Regions from separate parts of the Marinobacter sp. R17 genome, predicted to be linked through region 2. Evidence: riboswitches for the same ligand, from Rfam matches in the RefSeq annotation. Region 2 holds a riboswitch; each other region holds the start of a gene.
The links. A riboswitch is a leader RNA that binds a small molecule or an ion and turns the genes downstream of it on or off. The one in region 2 is predicted to bind cobalamin.
Positions count from the first base shown of each region.

Region 1: linked by a shared signal. The riboswitch ahead of EB809_RS08780 (CbtB domain-containing protein) and the one ahead of EB809_RS20390 (TonB-dependent receptor domain-containing protein) in region 2 are both predicted to bind cobalamin.
Region 3: linked by a shared signal. The riboswitch ahead of EB809_RS09875 (ABC transporter substrate-binding protein) and the one ahead of EB809_RS20390 (TonB-dependent receptor domain-containing protein) in region 2 are both predicted to bind cobalamin.

Region 1 is NZ_RHGZ01000009.1:89,096-92,368, forward strand. Features, by position in the region: gene EB809_RS08770 (cobyric acid synthase) at 1-992, shown strand, start outside; gene bluB (5,6-dimethylbenzimidazole synthase) at 992-1,705, shown strand; cobalamin riboswitch at 1,755-1,967, shown strand; gene EB809_RS08780 (CbtB domain-containing protein) at 2,001-2,192, shown strand; gene EB809_RS08785 (CbtA family protein) at 2,290-3,054, shown strand; partial or broken gene EB809_RS21170 (ATP-binding protein) at 3,035-3,273, shown strand, end outside.
Region 2 is NZ_RHGZ01000045.1:1,362-4,634, forward strand. Features, by position in the region: gene EB809_RS20380 (ABC transporter ATP-binding protein) at 1-580, shown strand, start outside; gene EB809_RS20385 (hypothetical protein) at 618-977, opposite strand; cobalamin riboswitch at 1,276-1,472, shown strand; gene EB809_RS20390 (TonB-dependent receptor domain-containing protein) at 1,615-3,273, shown strand, end outside.
Region 3 is NZ_RHGZ01000011.1:57,524-60,796, reverse strand. Features, by position in the region: gene EB809_RS09885 (putative bifunctional diguanylate cyclase/phosphodiesterase) at 1-777, opposite strand, end outside; gene EB809_RS09880 (heme NO-binding domain-containing protein) at 770-1,333, opposite strand; cobalamin riboswitch at 1,499-1,692, shown strand; gene EB809_RS09875 (ABC transporter substrate-binding protein) at 1,855-2,916, shown strand; gene EB809_RS09870 (FecCD family ABC transporter permease) at 2,913-3,273, shown strand, end outside.

The DNA of each region.
Region 1 (3,273 bases), on a different contig from region 2:
TGGTCGGTGACATCGAACGGGGTGGGGTGTTTGCCCAGTTGGTCGGTACGCTGACGCTGCTCTCGGAAAGCGAGCAGGCTCGCATTGCCGGCTTCGTGATCAACCGGTTCCGGGGCGACGCGGGGCTGTTGGACTCTGGTCTGAGCTGGCTCACTGAGCGCACGGGCAAGCCGGTGGTCGGCGTTTTGTCCTACCTCAAGGGCCTGTTGCTGGACGCCGAGGACAGCGTCAACCTGGGCGGCGCCGAGGGGGGTGGAAAGCTTCGGGTTACCGTGCCGAGACTGCCGCGCATTAGTAACCACAACGACTTCGATCCCTTGCGGGCTCATCCGGAAGTGGATCTGCGATTCGTCGGCGAGGGCGAAGCGATTCCGCCGGGCGACGTCATCATCCTGCCGGGGAGCAAAAGCACCCGCTCGGACTTGGGCTGGCTGAAGGCGCATGGCTGGCCGGCCGCCATCACCCGGCACTTGCGTTATGGCGGCCATGTCTTTGGGATTTGCGGTGGTTTCCAGATGCTGGGGGAGTGGGTGGCCGATCCGGACGGACTGGAAGGCACGCCCGGAAACACCGAAGGGCTGGGCTGGCTGGCGATCAATACGCGCATGGTCTCCGGCAAGCAATTGCGTAACGTTACCGGAAGCCTCCACCTGGACGGTCCGGAGAACCCGGTGCCGCTGACCGGATACGAGATTCACAACGGCGTCACCACGGGGGCCGCACTCAACAGGCCGCTGGCTTATCTTGACGGTCGGCCGGACGGCGCGATCAGCGACGACGGTCAGGTAATGGGCACCTACGTGCATGGAGTCTTCGATCGCGCAGAGGCCTGTAAGGCGCTCCTGGCCCATTGGGGACTGCGCAGTCGCCGGGCCGTCGATTATCAGCAGCACCGCCTGCATCAGCTCGATCGACTGGCGGATCAGCTGGAGAAAGAACTGGATACCGACCTGCTGCGTCGGCTACTGAAACTGAACGGGGAAACGGTTTGATGTCCGCCGACAACGCCTTTACCGACGAGGAACGCAGCGGACTCTACCGCGCCATTTTCGAGCGCCGGGACGTGCGCTCCCAATTCCTGCCGGACCCGGTGCCGCCGGATGTGCTCGGGCGTCTTCTGGAAGCCGCCCATCACGCTCCGTCCGTGGGTTTCATGCAGCCCTGGGATTTTCTGGTCATCGAAAGCCGCGAGGTTCGCCAGCGTGTGCTGGATAATTTCGACCAGGAAAACCAGCGGGCCGCCGACAACTACACCGGCGAACGCGAATCCACGTACCGCAGCCTCAAACTCCAGGGCATTCTCGATAGCCCGCTAAACCTCTGCATCACCTGCGATCGCCGTCGCGGTGGCTCTAACGTCCTGGGCCGGAATTCCATCGTGGAAACGGACCTGTTCAGCACCTGCCTGGCCGTCCAGAACCTGTGGCTGGCGGCACGGGCGGAAGGCATTGGCGTGGGTTGGGTCAGCATCCTGGACCAGGACAAATTGGCGCAGGTGCTGGAGCTGCCGGAGGGGGTCTACCCATTGGCTTACCTGTGTATCGGGTATGTGAGTGAATTCCTGGACCAGCCGGAACTGCAGGCCAAAGGCTGGCGTTCCCGGTTGCCGTTGGATGAGCTGGTGCACCGTGACCGCTGGTCCGGCACGCTGGGCTCTGAGCATCCGCTGGCGGAGTGGCTTGCAGAACGGCCTGAACGGAAATAATCGTAAATTCGCCAGGATGCGTTGCGCCCGTCGTAAGAGTTGCATTACGATGGACGCCTTGAAGATGGGTGCCTCTCACAGAGAGGATAATCGGGAAGTATGGTGCGGCCTCACGGCCAATTCCATCGCTGCCCCCGCATCGGTAATGAAGATGTAGCCTGCACGAGCCACTGGCATTTGCCGGGAAGGCGTAGGCGACGAGACGGTCGACAGACCGTTTCCTCTTCGAGCCCGAAGACCGGCCCGTCACTTCGATCCATCCAATGACGGTGCGGCGGGCACCGGGGGAGATAACATGTCTGTAGTTTCCACGCCTTCCACGGAACGGGTGTCCCGTTCTGGTTCCCACGTTTCATCAGCCATCCAGCAGGGTGCGGTTGCGCTTTTCGGCGCGCTGATCCTTTATGCGGTGGGCTTCCTGCCGATGAGTGCCGCGCACAATGCCGCGCACGACACCCGGCACACGTTCGTTTTTCCCTGCCACTGAGCACGGATCATCACTGACAACCGCTGACGTTCGTCGGTCGACTTGCTGACCGGCCAACCGCGTCACGTGATTCTGTGTTTTCATCGGAGGGAAAACCATGTTCCGTTCATTGATCCTGGGCGCCTGTCTGGTTGGACTGATCCTGGGTCTGGCCATGACGGCCTTTGAAGCACTGGGCACGTCGCCCATCATCCTTGCCGCCGAGCAGTACGAAACCGCTGAGCCGGTAGCTCACCATCACGATCATGCCGATCACGACCACGGCGAGAGCGCAGGCCACCATCATGGCGATGACGCCTGGGCCCCGGCGGACGGCGCCGAACGCCTGTTCTACACCACGGTTTCCAACATCTGCGCCGGTATCGGCTTCGCGGCCATCCTGCTGGTCGTGATGAACCAGCTGCGGGAAAGGGGCCGAATGACCCCGAAAGTCCAGCAGGGTTTGTTGCTGGGCGCACTGGGATATCTGGCGGTGTTCATTGCGCCGTCGATCGGCCTGCCGCCTGAAATCCCCGGGGCCAGCGCCGCAGCTCTCGAACTCCGGCAAACCTGGTGGATCGTCACTGTGGTTTTAGCGGCGGCTGGACTCGGTGTCCTGTTTTTGGCAACGGGATGGAAGCGGCTCCTGGGTGTGCCGTTGCTGATCGCTCCGCAGTTTTTCGTACCGGTCCATGACGGACCGATGTTCGCCAATCCGGATCCCGAGGCGGTGCTGGCGCTGACCGAGCTGCATCACCGATTTATCTGGGCATCCGGGCTGGCCAATCTCGGGTTCTGGCTGCTGGCCGGCGTGCTGTGCGCCCTGGTGCTGAAACGTCTGGCGGACAAGGGGCGGTTGGGTCATGTCAACGCAGCCGTCTGAGTTTCCGTTCACGGCCATCGTTGGTCAATCGTCGCTGAAGACGGCGCTGATCCTGAACGCGATCAACCCGAAAATCGGCGGCGTACTGATCAGCGGCCCCCGGGGAAGCGCCAAGTCGACAATGGCCCGGGCATTGGCGGACATCCTGCCGATCGACGGTGAAGGCAGACGTTCGCCCTTCGTGAACCTGCCGCTGGGCACGAGCGAGGATCGCCTGAT
Region 2 (3,273 bases):
TATCCGGCGTTGCCCGCGCAAGTTGCTGGCCCGCCGTATCGGCTTGTTGCTACAGCAGGCCCGGCTGGACTTTCCATTCACGGTCACCGAAGCGGTCAGTGCCGGACGCTATGCCCATCGGCAGGGTTGGCAGGCACTCGGGGCTTCGGATACGCCGTTCATCGAGGCGGCGATCCAGGCGTGTGGTCTGGAGGCGCTGGCCAGTGCACGAGTGGACCAGCTGTCAGGCGGCGAGCAGCGGCGGGTGGCCCTGGCGACGTTGCTGGCCCAGGATCCCGGGGTGCTGCTGCTGGACGAGCCGGCCAACCACCTGGATCTGCGTCACCAGGCGCGTCTTATGGCGCAGGTCCAGACGCTGGCCCATGACTCAGGCCGGCTGGTGTTCATGTCCGTGCACGACATCAATCTGGCTGCACGCCACGCCGATCGCATCCTGTTGCTCTACCCCGATGGCGGTCACGACGCCGGCCCGGCATCGGCCATGTTGACCGAAGAGTGCCTGGCCCGGGTCTTCAACCATCCAGTGGAACGGGTGGGTGAGGGCGCCCGTGCCCTCTGGGTACCACGCTCGGCATCGTAAGTGACGTGGGGCGGTGCTGTTGATGCAGCCGGTCGGATCAGGCCGGCACTTCCACCTTGCGGCCGCGGTAGGTGATCGTCCGCGTCCGCCCGCTGTCCTCGGTTGCCTCTTTTTCAGCCGGAGGGGCCGGTTCGGCCAGTTCCTGTCCCCGGTACATCCGGCGTTGGGTGTCGCTGTCACCGGCGTCAGGCAGGTGTTGGCGAAGTTCGTTCCAGGTTCGGGCCAGGTGATTGGAACGTGACTTTTCGGCGTAGTCCGCCAGGCGGTCTTCCAGGTGGTCGTCGGTCAGGTGAAGCTTAACGCCGAATTCCGCCAGGATCAGCTTGCGGCACTGATGGACGAGCTTGAGCAGCCCGCGATCCAGCAACCAATTGCGTTCTGGTGCTAGCGTCATCATGGTCGTTACCTCATTCAGTGGGTGCCCGGTTTATCGGCACCGTGGCCACTACATCGTGATCAGGTTCGGATGTGTCACGACATCCCGTTTTCGACGATAGGACGCAAGCTAAAATTGTGCCGGAAACTAAATGCTTGATTTAAAAGGGTCGTGATCAATCCGTGAAGATGCAAAATGCACTGATATAACGCGGTGTTCGTTTAAGGTGCACGCCAATAGCGAAAGGCCTCGTGCCCGACATTGACCTGAGGGGGTTCTGGGCATAGAGTGCCCGCCAGAAAGATGACAGCGTTGTCATCAAGAACGATCAGCAGGCGGTGCTCGCACGGCGAGTGAAACGGGAACCTGGTGCAATCCCAGGGCTGCCCCCGCAACGGTAAATGGTAATGACAGGTACATGGCCACTGGATCCCGAGATCCGGGAAGGCGTATCTGATCTCCAGCCAGACTGGAATGCCATGAGCCCGGAGACCGGCCGTCTGCCCAGTGTGGCGCTTCCTGTGAAGCGCGGCACGTCGCATGCGGTGTAGCGGAGGGCTTCACCGGTGGTCCCTCCAGCTCCCTGTCTGTCGGAACCGCTCCCGCCCTCTTCTCACCGGGTACTCCTGTTTTCTGTTGAGGGCGCACACCCGTGAGAATGACTTCGAACCTGACCCTGGGCCTGATCGTAGGCTGTTTGGCCCCCGGTTTGTCGGCCGAAACCCTGAATCCCATCGTCGTCACGCCGACGCGGACAGCGCAGACCGTGGACGAGACCAACGCTTCGGTGACCGTGATCAGTCGCGAGGATATTGAACGCAGCACGGCCACATCGGTGCAGGATGTTCTGCGTTCGGTTCCGGGTGTGTCCGTTACGGATACGGGGGGCGCCGGCAAACAGTCCAGCGTCTTTATCCGCGGCTCCAACTCGGATCACGTTCTCGTGCTGGTTGATGGTATGAAGGTGGGTGGCGCAACGGCCGGGACGGCGCAGCTGGAAAATATTCCGCTGGCCCTGGTGGACCACATCGAAGTGGTTCGCGGACCGCGCTCCAGCCTGTATGGTTCGGAAGCCATTGGTGGCGTGATCCAGATCTTCACCCGCCGCGGCACGCTGGATCCCGAAGCGATCTCGGAAGTCAGTGCCGGCAACAATGGTACGGCACGGCTGACGCAACACTTCTCGGGTACGGCCGGCGACACGCGCTACAGCCTGTCAGCGTCACTTTACGATACCGATGGCGTCGACTCGCAGCCGGCGAGTAACCAGCGCGACGACGATGGTTTTACCAGCAAGTCCGTCAGTGCCAGCCTCGATCAGCAGGTGACCGACGACCTCTCGCTGGGCCTCAACCTGATGCATGCCCAGGGCGAGAACGATTACGACGATGGAAGCCGTTACAGTACCAGTGATCAGCGCTACTGGAACGAGTTTATCCAGCAGTCCGGCCGTGTGTTTGCGGATTATTCGGTCTCTGACCGGGTCAGCCTGCACGGCCAGGTGGGATTCGGTCGTGAGACCAACGAGAATCACATCAATCTGTCGCCTTACTACGACTACGAAACCAAACGTCAGCAGTACCTGCTGCAAAGCGATATCGAGCTGACGGACTACCAGTTGCTGACGCTGGGCGTCGAGCGCATCGATGAGTCGGTGGATGCCTCCACCGACTACACTGAGGATTCCCGTTATAACAACGCCGCCTTCGCCCAGTGGCAGACCCTGAACCAGCCGCTGCATGTGGAAGCCTCCGCCCGTTACGACGATAACGAAGCGTATGGCGAGGAAACCACCGGGGCACTGTCAGTGGGCTATATGCTCAGCGAAGTGGTCATGCCTTATGTGAGCTACGGAACGGGCTTCAAGGCGCCGAATTTCAACGATCTGTATTCCCCGTTCGGGGCAAACCCGGATCTCAAAGCCGAGACCTCGGAAACCTATGAAGTGGGTATGAAGGGCAGTGCCGGGCGTCTGAGCTACGAGCTGTCGTTCTATCGCACCAATTTCGACGATCTGGTGGTGTTGGATTCCCTGTATGTGCCTTACAACGTGGGGAAGGCCACGGCGAAGGGGAGCGAGCTTAGCCTGGCCTACACCGGTATTGGCTGGTCGCTGGAAGCCGGCGCCGGCTACACCCGGGCAACCGATGACGAGACCGGGGATCCGTTAGGGCGTCGTCCCAAGTGGAATGGCCGCCTGGCGGGCAGCCGTACGTTTGGCCCGACCGAAGTCAACCTGGAATTGTTGGGTCGTACCGATTCCATCGATACGGCGGCGGGGGACGCACACGTGCCCGGTTATGTGGTGGCCAACCTC
Region 3 (3,273 bases), on a different contig from region 2:
CATACGCCGACGCAACTCCCCCGCCAGGATCCCGCTTTCCCGGCCGTTCAGGGTCTCGCGCACCAGGGCGTAATTGGGCAGGGCCAGCACCACCAGGTCCAGGTGGCCGGACTGCTGAGCGCGCATGCGTTCATCAAGGATGGTTTCCAGATACTGGCTGTTGGGAAAGCCGGTGACGGGATTAATGAATTTCTGCAGGGTCACGTCCGCCTGGGTGCCGGAGATCATGCGGGCAACGCCGGTTTGCGGATCGTGGTCACAGATCCCGCGGGCCACCATCCAGCGGTAGCCACCGCGGCCATTGGATAACCGGAACTCGGCCCGGAAGCGGGCCGTCAGGCCGTTGATGTGATCGTGCAGGGCCTGCCGGAAATCGGATCGGTCGGCGGGATGGATCATGTCGATCCAGACGTCCGGTTCACACCGCGCACCCAGACTGGGGCGGCCGCACTGCACCAGCCAGCGCTGGGACACCTGGATGCTGTCGGTCTCCAGGTCCCATTCCCAGACGCCGTCGTTGGCGCCTTCAATCACCAGATCCAGTCGCCGGGTTCGTTCGGCTACCCGCTCCTCCAGTTCGTCCCGGGTTCGCTCCAGCGCCTCCAGGTTGCGCCGGACCGATTCGAGTACGAAATTGGACAGCACGGACAGCTTCTGCACATCCAGGTCGTCCGACCCGGAGTTCACATGAAAGTCGAATCGCCCGTCGATCGCCTGGCACAGCTGGTCGGCAATCGCGTTGATTTCCTCACGCAGGCGCTTTTCCGAGTCAGTCAATGGCGGTCTCCGTGCGCAGGCAGAAGGTGCAGACCGGATCCCCCCGTTTCTGACAGGTCCGGACACTCAACTCGCCGGCCTCGCCGTATTCCTGCAACAATCGATCGAAGAGCGCCTCATACAGGCCGCACAGGCGATTGGGTGAGCCGTAGGTGACCACCAGATCCTCGCCCTCACGGCGAATGGCAAACTTGTCGCGCACCCGCTCACGACTGGCTTCGTTGCGCAGGCTGGACGCCAAGGTGTCATGAACGCGGGGCTGGCGTTCCAGAAAATCCCGCGCCGTTGGGGACATCCTGTAGAACATGGGAAACAGCCGACGCGATTCAACAATGAACGCATCGGCGTAGAGGCGATACAGGGCCTCCTCGTCCAGGCCGAAAACGGCCTGGGTCGCCTCGATCAGACGCAGGCACTCATCATCCGGATAATCCGTATCGATCCGGAAATCCGGCACGTCTGCCAATCCGGCCCGGCGTGTGACGTCTGCGAGCGCTTTGGCCCCACCCTCGCGCTCAACCAGTTCCAATAAAATCTTCTGGATCAATCCAATCATACGGCTCGCTGCTCAACGACGGCACCCCAAAGGTGCCTGAATAGCCCGGGCGCCGGGTCACCGGTCCGGAATCACAGTTTAGGCCAGCGCCTCCGGCTTTGCCGAATAATTCAGGCCATACCATCGGTTGACTATACGCTGGCGCTTGCCCCTCCCGATCAACCTGTTTATGCTCGACGCGTCGGTTTCCTCCGGGAATTAATAGGGAATTCGCCGCGGCCACGGCCGCGAACCGAAACTGCCCCCGCAACTGTAGGCGGCGAGCGACGTCCAATCACCAAGCCACTGGGATCCCCCGGGAAGGCAGGACGCGCCACGACCCGTCAGTCAGGAGACCTGCCGACCATCCGATTCACGACGCCGGGCGGGGTGCCCCGGGGAAAGGAAGGACCATTCCCATCATACGGATTCCTTTACAGCTTCCTGAACCCTCTTGCTATCGGCCGTGAAACCTTATTGTTATGTTATAACATAACCATTATAGTCGCTGCGCTTCGATAGCGATCCCAGGAGGTCACGTCATGTTGGTCACATTCCGTCTCACTGCTCCAGGGCGGTTCCCGTTCTGGCGACTCGTCCGCCGGTCCCTGCCGGTCCTGCTTACACTGACCGCGACCAACGCCGCGGCGGACCCGACCGCTTACCCATTGACGCTGGATAACTGCGGTCGGGAGATTCGCTTCGACGCCGCCCCGGAGTACACCGTCACCATCGGCCAGTCCGCCACCGAAACGCTCTACGCCCTGGGACTGGGCAATCGGGTGGCCGGCACGTCGGTCTGGTTCACCCCGGTACTGCCCCAGTTCAGGGCCATCAACGACCGGGTACCGCGCCTCGCCGACAACGACCCGAGCTTCGAGGCGGTGGTCAACAAACACCCGGACCTGGTGACCGTGCAATACGAATGGCACGTGGGCCCGACCGGTTCGGTGGGCACCCGCCAGCAATTCGCCGACCTGGGTATCGCCACTTACATCCTGCCGGCGGACTGCGACACCAAGGACAACGCCACCGGCGGTGATGGCACGCGGGTCGCCGCCTTCTCCACGCAGTCCATCTACAAGGGCATCCGCCAGCTTGCCACGATCTTTGACGTGCAGGACGCCGGGGAGGACCTGATCACCGACCTGAAAGGCCGGGAAACCCGGGCCATCGAACGCGCCCATGGGCTGGACCTGCCAAAAGACCTGTCCGCGGTCTTCTGGTTTTCGTCCACCGACCTGGCCGCGGCTCCCTTCGTCGCCGGTCGTCTGGGCGCGCCGGGCTACATGATGGACAAACTCGGCATCCGCAACGTGGTCGAGTCCGATGAGGAATGGCCAACCGTCGGCTGGGAGACCATTGCCCGGGCCGACCCGGACCTGATCGTGATCGCGCAGATGGACCGTCGCCGCTACCCGGCCGACGACATCCGGAAGAAGCTCGATTTCCTGCACAACGACCCCGTCGCCAGCCAGATGACCGCGGTGCGGGAAGGCCACATCGTACCGATGGACGCCCACGCCATGAGCGCCACCCTGCGCACGATCTTTGGCCTCGACTCCCTGTCGGACGCCCTGGCCGGAATGAGCTTCGACCGATGAGCCGCGTCATATCCCTGCCGGTGCCGGTGGCGCCGCGCCTGCACTGGCTGTGGCTGACCCCGCTGGTGCTGGCGATCGCCCTGGTGGCCGGCACCGCCATCGGCGAGACGCGGATTCCCGTGGACACCATTCTCAAAGTGCTGGCCAACCGCCTGTGGGATGCCGGTTACCCGGTTGACCGCATCGATGCCGGCATCGTCTGGAGCTACCGGCTCAGCCGCGCCATCGTCGCCGCCTGCTGCGGCGCCGGGCTGGCACTGACCGGGGTGGTACTGCAGGCGCTGCTGCGCAATGCGTTGGCGGATCCGTTTCTCATGGGGCTTTCGGCCGGGGCGTCGACCGGGGCGGTGGCGGTCA